Regions from separate parts of the Mycobacterium paraseoulense genome, predicted to be linked through region 1. Evidence: riboswitches for the same ligand, from Rfam matches in the RefSeq annotation. Region 1 holds a riboswitch; the other holds the start of a gene.
The links. A riboswitch is a leader RNA that binds a small molecule or an ion and turns the genes downstream of it on or off. The one in region 1 is predicted to bind magnesium.
Positions count from the first base shown of each region.

Region 2: another riboswitch for magnesium. It lies ahead of G6N51_RS01560 (Rv1535 family protein); the one in region 1 lies ahead of G6N51_RS19800 (hypothetical protein).

Region 1 is NZ_AP022619.1:4,257,740-4,262,926, forward strand. It holds gene G6N51_RS19790 (acyltransferase family protein) at 1-102, shown strand, start outside; gene G6N51_RS19795 (O-methyltransferase) at 106-765, opposite strand; M-box (ykoK) riboswitch at 888-1,055, shown strand; gene G6N51_RS19800 (hypothetical protein) at 1,330-1,539, shown strand; gene G6N51_RS19805 (NADP-dependent oxidoreductase) at 1,570-2,514, opposite strand; gene car (carboxylic acid reductase) at 2,634-5,187, opposite strand, start outside.
Region 2 is NZ_AP022619.1:359,212-364,398, forward strand. It holds gene G6N51_RS01550 (carboxymuconolactone decarboxylase family protein) at 1-174, shown strand, start outside; gene G6N51_RS01555 (NAD(P)H-dependent flavin oxidoreductase) at 207-1,328, shown strand; M-box (ykoK) riboswitch at 1,541-1,710, shown strand; gene G6N51_RS01560 (Rv1535 family protein) at 1,999-2,238, shown strand; gene ileS (isoleucine--tRNA ligase) at 2,558-5,187, shown strand, end outside.

The DNA of each region.
Region 1 (5,187 bases):
ACCGCCAAGGTCGACGGCATCAAGGTGCGCAGCGACGGCGTCCACCTCACCCCCGAAGGGGTGAAATGGTTGACGCCGTGGCTCGAAGAATCGCTGCGCTGAGCCCTAATCGCCGGTGCGGCAGCTGATTTCCATGCTGTCGGTCTCCCGAACCTGGAAGTTGAAGCTCACGTAGCCGTTGGCCGGATCACGCACCCGGTCGAGATATGGCTGCGTGTCCGCGGCGCTGGTGTTGTCGGCCACCACCAACGCGCCCGGGGACAGCCGCGGCTCGAGCAGCTCGATCACCGGCAGATACAGGTCCTTCCAACCGTCCAGCAAGACGAAGTCGACCGGTCCGTCGAGGCCGGCCAGCGTGGCCAGCGCGTCGCCTTCGAGGATGGTGATCACGTCGTCCAGCCCGGTCTGGGTGAACGTCCGGCGCGCGGCGGCGATCTTGGTGTCGTTGAGCTCGGTCGTCACCACCCGGCCGGAGCCGTTGTCGCGCAACGCCGATGCCAGGTGGACCGCGGAGATGCCGAACGACATCCCGAACTCGACGACCGTGGCGGGGCGGGTCGCGCGCACCAGGGCGTAGAGCAACCGGCCGGCCTCGGGCGTGACCGGGATGTAGAACTCGCTCATCGCGTCGGCGCGCTCCTGCGCGGTCATCGGCCGGTCGAAATCGCCGTGCCGCTGGCGCAACAGCGACATCTGGTTCTTCGCTTCGGTGTACATGCGGTCGAGCACTGTCGCGACCTTCGGGTCTTGCAGGGTGTTGGCCATGCCGTCGAGGTTAGGCCTCGGCGATGGGCGCCCTGCTGCGCACAGGTGGGAGGGGCCACGAGCTGCGGTAACGGCATCAATGAGTTTGACGGGCCCGGGGTCGCGGTGTAGAAAGGGTTTCGCAAGCACCTCGGTAGGTGAGGCGTCTGCATGGACACAGGCCACTGACCCCGAACGTCGAGAGACGCCCCGGGTCAGGACAGCTCTTCCCGGACCCAAGGGTTGAGCCCAAGTGGCTTCCGTTCCGGATACGCCGTGCAGTGCCGAAGCTCCGACGAGAGGGGTGCGGTCGGCGCCACGCTGCCGGCATTTCGCTTCCCTCCCGTTCAGGTGATATGTGATGGCACCCGCGTGTGTCGCGGCCGTGAGGAGGTGAGGGCGAGATGAGTCCGGGCGACAGTCCCCATCCGAAATCCGTCTTGTCCCGGTCCGGCTTCGGCATTCCTTGTGCCGCCTGAGCTTTCGCGGGCACTCCGGTCATTCGCGGGCGTCAACCTGTGCGCGGCCCCCGCTGCCCGAGTGCCCTGAGCTGAGCCGATCGGGCCTCCCTGAAGGAGAACTACCATGGCTTTTCTTGTCACACACCGTGTTACCGGTCGGACCGGCGGGCGGGGACGTTCATGGCTGCGGTCGGCGCGGCTTTGGGCCACCAAGGTGCACGCGCGGACGGCCCTCACTCCCCAGGAGCGGGCCAACCTGTACGTGTCGCGCATGCCGATCGCGGTCGTCACGGCCTCGCTGGGTGGGCACCCTTCGACCGGCCACCACCGGTGAGGGTTCCCCCTCAATGATCGGGGGCCCGGCTCACTGTGAATCGTTTGGTAGCAGAACGATTTTCCCGTGGGTGTGGCGCTTCTCAAGTTCCTTGTAGGCGTCGGCCACCCGGTCCAGCGGATAGGTGGCGGCCACCTCGAAATCGATGGCGCCGCTGACGACGAGGTCGGCCATCTCGGCCAGCACCTCCGGCGTCGACGCCTCGGCGCTGCCCTCCGCCTTGGCGCCGACTTCGCCGGCCTTCTGAAACGAGATTATGGTGTTGATTCGGTCAGGAGCCACCCCGAGGTCGACGGCGAGCTGCACGTAGTCGGGGCCGAACAGATCGATGAACGCGTCAATCCCGGTCGGCGCCGCCTCGCGAAGCCGGTCGGCCAGGCCATCCCCATAGGGAATCGGGGTGACGCCGTGGGCGCGCAGCCAATCGGCGTTGCCCGGTCCGGCGATGCCGAGCACCCGCGCCTTCCGCAGCACCAGAAGCTGCACGACGAGGCTGCCCACCCCGCCCGCGGCCGCCGAGACGGCGACCGTGTCTCCCGGCTGCGGTGCCACCGCGCGAACGGCCGCGTACGCGGTCACGCCGACGACGTAGAGGGAACCCGCTACCTCCCAACGGAGTTCGGGGGATTTGTGGATAAGCTGGCCGACCGGCACCGCGGCATGGGTGGCGTGGCTGGATCGGCGGAGGCTGAACCCCAAAACCTCGTCGCCCACCGAGAATTCGGTCACTTGGGCGCCCACGGCCGTCACGACGCCGGCGAGGTCGCTGCCCTCACCGGACGGAAAGCTGGCGGGGAACATCTCGTGCAGCGCCCCGCTCCGGATGGCGGCCTCGCCCGGGTTGATACCGGCGGCGCGGATTTCGATGACCACCTCGCCGGGATCGGGGGCGGGCATATCGATGTCGGCCACGTACAACACCTCGCGGCCCCCGTACCGGTCGAACCGTACGGCGCGCGCCGTCCCAGCCGCCATGTCGATCTCCTCCCCGTCGTGAACATGCCGTACCACGCCAGCATAGGCATCCGGAATGAGCGCCCGGGAACCGTCATCACCGCGATCAACAAGGACCTGGCCGCGCAGGGTGTGCGCGGCTACACCAGGCCGAGCAACCGCAGATCGAAGACGTACTTGGCGATCAAGTCGGCCGACAGATGCGGAATGTCTTTGTCCGCGCCGAGTTTGGCCGCCCGGACCGCACCGCGGAAGACATCGGTCGGGGCCGGCGCGCCGCGCAGGGGCTTCTCCGGGTTCCGGTAAGCGTCCAGCAACGGCAGCACCGACCGTTGGCGTTGCTTGTCCGGCAGGGCTCGAAGCGCGGTGGCGAAGCGCTCGAGCCACTCGTCGTAGTCGTCGATGCGCCGGATGTCGTGGCCGTCGGCGATCAACCAGTCCACGAACACGTCCAGCGAGATGCCGTCGTCGTGCGGGTTCATCACGTCATACGAGCGAAACGCCCCGGCGGACCCCGCCTCTTCGGCAGAGGTTGCGAGCTGCTCGCCGAGCGCGGTCACCGCCTCGGCCACGAAATCGGCGGGCAACCCGTCGTAATGGGCGACGGCCCGGCCACCGGTGTCGGGGGTCTCGTAGAAGGACGACGGGGCGATGCCGGTGACGAGCAGGCTGAAGATCAAGCGCGTGAAGGCATCCGGGACGTTCAGCTGTCCGGCGTAGCGGCTGTGCGCGAGAATCATGTCGGACCGGAAGACGGCGACGGATAGCCCGCACAGGTCGTGCGCCTCCCGCAGCAGCACCTCCCCGGCCCACTTGCTGTTGGCGTACCCGTTGGCGTAGCTGCCCTCGATCGGCCGAACCGGGCTGACCGCGCGGATGTCGCCGTCCTCGGCGAATTCGGCGGGATCGACCGACATGGCCACCGCGACCGTCGACAGATAGGTCACGGGTTTGATGCGCGCGGTGATCGCCAGGCGGATGATCTCGGCGGTGCCAACGACGTTCGGCCCGAACAGTTGGTCGTAGGGCAGCACGTGGTTGACCAGCGCCGCCGGGTGAACGATCAGGTCCACACCGTGGGCCAGGCCGTCCCACGTCGCCTGGTCCAGCCCCAGGTTCGGCTCGCCGATATCGCCGGCGATGACCTCCAGGTGGTCGGCCGCCAGCTCACGGAACCGGTCGACCAGGCGGGGATCGCCGCTGCGGTAGACGTCCTCGAGCCGCGTGGCGGCCGCCGCGGCGTCGGTGCCGCGGACGACGCAGATGAGCTTTCCGCCCGTCTCGGCGAGCCGCTCCAGCCATTCCAGGCAGAGGAACCGGCCGAGGTAGCCGTTGGCGCCGGTCAACAGGACCGTGCGCGGTGTGCCGGTGGCGCGCGGCAGTTCCGGGGCGGCGGCCAGGGTGTTCGCGTCGATGAACGTGTCCAGGGTGAGGTCGGCCGCGCGGACCTCGGTGGCGTCGCGCCCGTGCACCGTTGCGAACGTCGGCCGCCGCGATCCCGAAGCACGTTCGGCCGCAACGTATTCCGCCAGCTGACCCAGGTCGGTGGCCGGACCGATGATCATTCCTACCGGCACCTCGACCTCGAAAATGTCTTGCAGCAGGTTGGAGAAGGTCAGGGCCGACAGGGAGTCCCCGCCGAGTTCGACGAACAGGGCGCCCGGCTCCGGCGGGCCGCCCGCGAGGCCGAGCAGCGCTTCGGCGGCGCGCGCCAGTGTGTCGATGACCGGGCGGTCGGCCGCACCCTCGCGCAACGCCCGCAGCTCGCTCACCCGGTTCGCGGCCAGGTCCGCGTACAACTGCTCCAGCCGCTCGCCGTAACGTTCTTTGAGCCTCGGCCGCAGTAACTTTCCCACCCCGGACAGTAGCCCGTTGTCTTCGCTGAACGGTTCGGGCTCGATGATAAAGTCGGCCGGCACCTCGTAGGACTGCAGCTCGGCGAGTTTGCCCGACTGGCGCAGGGATTCGCGGAGGGCGGACCTGAGCCCGTCGGCGTCGTCGGCGAATCTTTCCAGCGCCTCAGCGGTCGGCACGGTGACCGCCAACAGGTAGGGGCGTTCGCTGTTGCCGTAGACGAAGATCTGGCGGATCAGGGCCGCGCTACTGAACACGGCCTCCAGGCGCGCGACGGCGACGAATTCGCCTTGGGAGAGCTTCAATACGTTGTTGCGCCGGTCGACGTAGGCGAGCCGATCCGGCCCCAGCTCGGCCATCACGTCCCCGGTCCGGTAGTAGCCCTGCGCGTCGAAGGCATTGGCGGTGACGTCGGGACGCTTGAAATATCCGGGTGTGGCGGTCTGCGACTTGACCAGCAGCTCACCCCGCGGAAACGGTTTGTCCGTAAGGAAATAACCCAGTTCGGGAACGTCGACAAGCTTGTAATCCAGGACGGGGGGGCGGTTGATCCTGCCGTCCTTGGTCACCATTCCGACCTCGGTCAACCCGTAGCCGTCGAGGACGTGCACATCGAGGCAGACCTCGACGAAACCGCGCATCTCCGCGGCCAGCGGCGCCGTGCCGCAGAACGCGGTGACGATGCGTCCGCCCAAGATCTGCTCGCGCAACTCCGTCCCCGCCTCGGTCTCGGCGGATTCCTGCTCGGCTCCCTGGGACACCCGCCGGTCGACGGCGCTTTGGTAGCGCTGGTACAGCATCTCTGCCACCCGGGGCACCAACCCCATCTCGGTGGGGCGC
Region 2 (5,187 bases), 3.9 Mb from region 1:
GCCTGTGAACGCGAATTGAACGGCGACACAACGGTTCTCATCGAGCTGGTCACCGCGATCGGTGCGTGGCGGATGGTCGCGTCCATCCTGCACAGCCTCCGGGTCCCGCTCGAAGAGGGCGTGTCCAGCTGGCCGCCCGACGGCCGGTCGCCGTCGGAAGCCGTCATCGATTGACATATCGATCGGTGGCTCTTTAGCGTCGGGCAATGCGTACCAGAGTCGCCGACATGCTCGGTGTCGAGTTCCCCATCTGCGCGTTCAGCCACTGCCGCGACGTGGTGGCCGCGGTGACCAACGCGGGCGGGTTCGGCATCCTCGGCGCCGTGGCGCACAGCCCCCAACGGCTGGAAAGCGAACTCACCTGGATCGAGGAGCAGACGGGCGGCAAGCCCTACGGGGTCGACCTGTTGTTGCCGCCCAAGTATGTCGGCGCGGACGAAGGCGGCATCGACGCCACCCAGGCGCGGGCGCGGCTGCCCGAGGAGCACCGCGCCTTCGTCGACGACATCCTCGCCCGCTACGGGATCACCGCGCCTGCCCAGGATCGTCCCTCCGCGGGTGGCCTCAACATCTCGCCCAAGGGCTACGAACCGCTGCTCGAAGTGGCCTTCGCCCATGACATTCGGCTGATCGCCAGCGCGCTCGGGCCGCCCCCCGAAGACCTCGTCGAACGCGCCCACGACCGCGGCGTGCTGGTGGCCGCGTTGGCCGGCACCACGCGCCATGCGCAGCGGCACGCGGCCGCCGGTGTCGACCTGATCGTCGCGCAGGGCACCGAGGCCGGGGGACACACCGGGGAGGTCGCCACCATGGTCCTGGTTCCCGAGGTCGTCGATGCCGTGTCGCCGGTCCCCGTTCTCGCCGCCGGCGGCATCGCCCGCGGCCGCCAGATCGCGGCGGCGCTGGCCCTCGGCGCTGAAGGCGTGTGGTGCGGGTCGGTGTGGCTGACCACCGAGGAGGCCGAGACGCCACCGGTGGTCAAGGACAAGTTCCTGGCCGCCACCTCCTCGGACACGGTGCGGTCGCGGTCGATGACGGGCAAGCCGGCACGGATGCTGCGGACGGCCTGGACCGAGGAATGGGAGCGCCCGGAAAAACCCGACCCGCTCGGCATGCCGTTGCAGACCGCGCTGGTCACCGAACCGCAGGTGCGCATAAACCAGGCGGCCGCGCACCCCGGCGCCAAGGCGCGAGAGCTGGCCACCTACTTCGTCGGCCAGGTGGTCGGGTCGCTCGACCGGGTTCGCCCCGCGCGCACGGTGGTGCTCGACATGGTGGAGGAATTCATCGACACCATCGGGCGGCTCGACGGCCTCGTCGAGAGGTAACCGGTGTTCCCCACGGCGGCTGAACGGCCCCCGCGGCGGTTCGGCAAACACGAGATGAACAATCCACGCAAGCCCGTGCGCGGCCATACGCCCAGCTCATAGCCCCTTACCTGGCCGAATCCTGTGTGCCCGCCCCGGGAAACCGTAAAGATTCACCAACATCGCATCGAGGAGTTTGACCCCGTCGGACCCGTCGTGCATTATCGGTCGGGTATGCACCTCGTTAGGTGAGGCGTCTACACGAATACAGGCCACTGACCCCGAACGTCGAAAGACGCCCCGGGTCAGGACAGCTCCTCCCGGCTTAAGGGTTGAGCCCAGGTGGCTTCCGGAATTCCGGACACGTCGTGTGGTGCCGAAGCTCTGACGAGAGGGGTGCGGATCTCCGACGGTCGTCGGGTTTCTGCTCCTCATGCTGCGCAGATCGCGTGCGGGTCCCCGCACGTGTCGTGACCGCGAGGAGGTGAGGGACACATGAGTTCCAGCGACAGTCCGGACCGAAGTCCGAGCTCCGTCTCGTCCCGATCCCGTCTCCGGCACGACGTTCTCAGCTGAGTCGTCGCAACGCCAAGTGGCTTATCGGCCAGGCGTTCTCCGGATCGGAACCGCGACGGGACTTCGACACGTCAGTCCAGTTAGTCCCGGTAGGAACCCCGCGTAGGAGATGATCATGACCACAGCTCTGTACGACGAAGTGGTGACCGTAGCGCCCGCACGCAAGTTGACGGTGGTGCGCGACGTCGAGACCACTGCGGCCCCGGTGGCCAAGAAGGCCGCCCGCCCGGCCGGCAAGCAGCCCGTCTTCGCGGGCGACCCGCTGGTGGAGGGCGCCACCCGCTTGCTGAGCATTCCGCTGCGCCACCTGTACGCCGCGCTGCTGCGGGTTGGTGTGCTCGAAGTTCTGGCCTGATCCGATGGGCAGCGACCAACCAGGGCTCCAAGGGGCTACCCGGCCGCAGGTGTGACCTGAGGCCAGGTGGCCCCTTGGGGTGCTTCGCCTGAGTAGAATCGAGCCACTGGCGTTGATCCGGCATCACCGGGGAGCTTTCGGAAGAACAGCCGGCTTCTTTCTCTGGCCAGCTCAGTAGAACCGAACGGGTGGGCCCGTCACAGCCTCCAAGGAGCGGTCACGCGACAGCGTGGCAAGCGGGGTGGTACCGCGGCGCTCGCGCAGGCAGCGCGTCGTCGTCCCCGGCCTGACCATAGGCACGCAGGAGACGACGCGCACCGTGACCGAAAACGCTGACGCCAGGGCTTATCCCAAACTGGCGAGCGGAGCACCCGATTTTCCGGCCCTCGAACTCGAGGTCCTGGACTACTGGGCCCGTGACGACACCTTTCGGGCCAGCATCAACCGCCGCGACGGCGCCGAAGAATTCGTCTTCTACGACGGACCGCCGTTCGCCAACGGGCTGCCGCACTACGGGCACCTGCTGACCGGCTACGTGAAGGACATCGTCCCGCGCTACCGGACCATGCGCGGCTACAAGGTGGAGCGGCGTTTCGGCTGGGACACGCACGGGTTGCCCGCTGAACTCGAGGTCGAGCGGCAGTTGGGCATCAACGACAAGTCGCAGATCGACGACATGGGGATCGCCGCGTTCAACGACGCGTGCCGCGCCTCGGTGCTGCGCTACACCGACGAGTGGCAGGCGTACGTCACCCGTCAGGCCCGCTGGGTCGATTTCGAGAACGACTACAAGACGCTCGACCTGTCCTACATGGAGTCGGTGATCTGGGCGTTCAAGCAGCTCTGGGACAAGGGTCTGGCCTACGAGGGCTACCGCGTCCTGCCGTACTGCTGGCGCGACGAAACCCCGCTGTCCAACCACGAATTGCGGATGGACGACGACGTCTACCAGAGCCGCCAAGACCCCGCGCTGACAGTGGGATTCAAGGTGGTGGGGGGCGCGCTGGACGGCGCGCACCTGCTGGTGTGGACGACGACGCCGTGGACGCTGCCGTCGAACCTGGCCGTCGCGGTCAACCCCGAGGTCACCTACGTCGAGGTCCGGGCCGGCGAGCACCGCTTCGTGCTGGCGCAGCCCAGGTTGGCCGCCTACGCCCGCGAGTTGGGTGACGAACCAGAAGTGCTGGGCACCTACCGCGGGGCCGACCTGCTCGGCACGCGCTACCTGCCGCCCTTCCCGTATTTCATGGACACCCCCAAGGCTTTTCAGGTGCTGCCGGGGGAGTTCGTCACCACCGAGGACGGCACCGGCATCGTGCACATGGCGCCGGCCTACGGCGAGGACGACATGGCCACCACCGACAAGGTGGGCATCGTGCCGGTCACCCCGGTCGATTCCAAGGGCCGCTTCGACGCCACCGTCCCGGATTACCAGGGGCAGCACGTGTTCGACGCCAACCCGCACATCATCCGCGACCTGAAGAACGGCAGCGGCCCGGCGGCGGCCAACGGCGCGGTGCTGCTGCGCCACGAGACCTACGAGCACCCCTACCCGCACTGCTGGAGGTGCCGCAACCCACTGATCTACCGGGCGGTGTCGTCCTGGTTCGTCGCGGTCACCGCGTTCCGCGACCGCATGGTGGAGCTCAACCAGCAGATCACCTGGTACCCCGAACACGTCAAGGACGGCCAGTTCGGCAAGTGGCTGCAGGGCGCCCGCGACTGGTCGATCTCGCGAAACCGCTACTGGGGCAGTCCCATTCCGGTGTGGAAATCCGACGACCCGGCCTACCCGCGCATCGACGTTTACGGCAGCCTCGACGAGCTGGAGCGCGACTTCGGGGTGCGGCCGACCAACCTGCACCGGCCCTACATCGACGAGCTGACCCGCCCCAATCCCGACGACCCGACCGGCCGCAGCACCATGCGGCGCATCCCCGACGTGCTCGACGTGTGGTTCGATTCCGGGTCGATGCCCTACGCCCAGGTGCATTACCCGTTCGAGAATGGTGAGTGGTTCGACACCCATTATCCCGGCGACTTCATCGTCGAGTACATCGGCCAGACCCGCGGCTGGTTCTACACCCTGCACGTGCTGGCCACCGCGCTGTTCGACCGTCCGGCATTCAAAACCTGTGTGGCGCACGGGATTGTGCTGGGTTCCGACGGCCAGAAGATGAGCAAGTCGCTGCGCAACTACCCGGACGTGTCCGAGGTGTTCGACCGTGACGGTTCCGACGCCATGCGGTGGTTTTTGATGGCCTCGCCGATCCTGCGTGGTGGGAACCTGATTGTCACCGAGCAGGGCATCCGCGAGGGCGTGCGCCAGGTCCTGTTGCCGTTGTGGAACGCGTACAGCTTCCTGGCCCTCTACGCGCCCAAAGTCGGCTCCTGGCGCACCGATTCGCGGCAGGTGCTGGACCGCTACATCCTGGCCAAGCTCGCCGAACTGCGCGACAGCCTCACCCGCGAGATGGACACCTGCGACATCTCGCGCGCCTGCGAGCACCTGCGCCAGTTCACCGAGGCGTTGACGAATTGGTATGTGCGACGGTCGCGTTCGCGGTTCTGGGAGGAGGACCCCGACGCCATCGACACCCTGCACACTGTGCTCGAGGTGACCTCGCGGCTGTCCGCGCCGCTGCTGCCGTCGGCCACCGAGATCATCTGGCGCGGTCTGACCGGGGGGCGGTCGGTGCACCTCACCGATTGGCCCGACGCCGAATCGCTGCCGGCGGACCCCGCTCTGGTCGCCGCGATGGACCAGGTCCGCGAGGTGTGCTCGGCGGCGTCGTCCCTGCGCAAGGCCAAGAAGCTGCGGGTGCGCCTGCCGCTACCGAAACTGACCGTGGCGGTGCACGATCCGCAGCGGCTGCAGCCGTTCGCCGACCTGATCGCCGACGAGCTCAACGTCAAGAGCGTCGAACTGACCGACGCGATCGACACCTA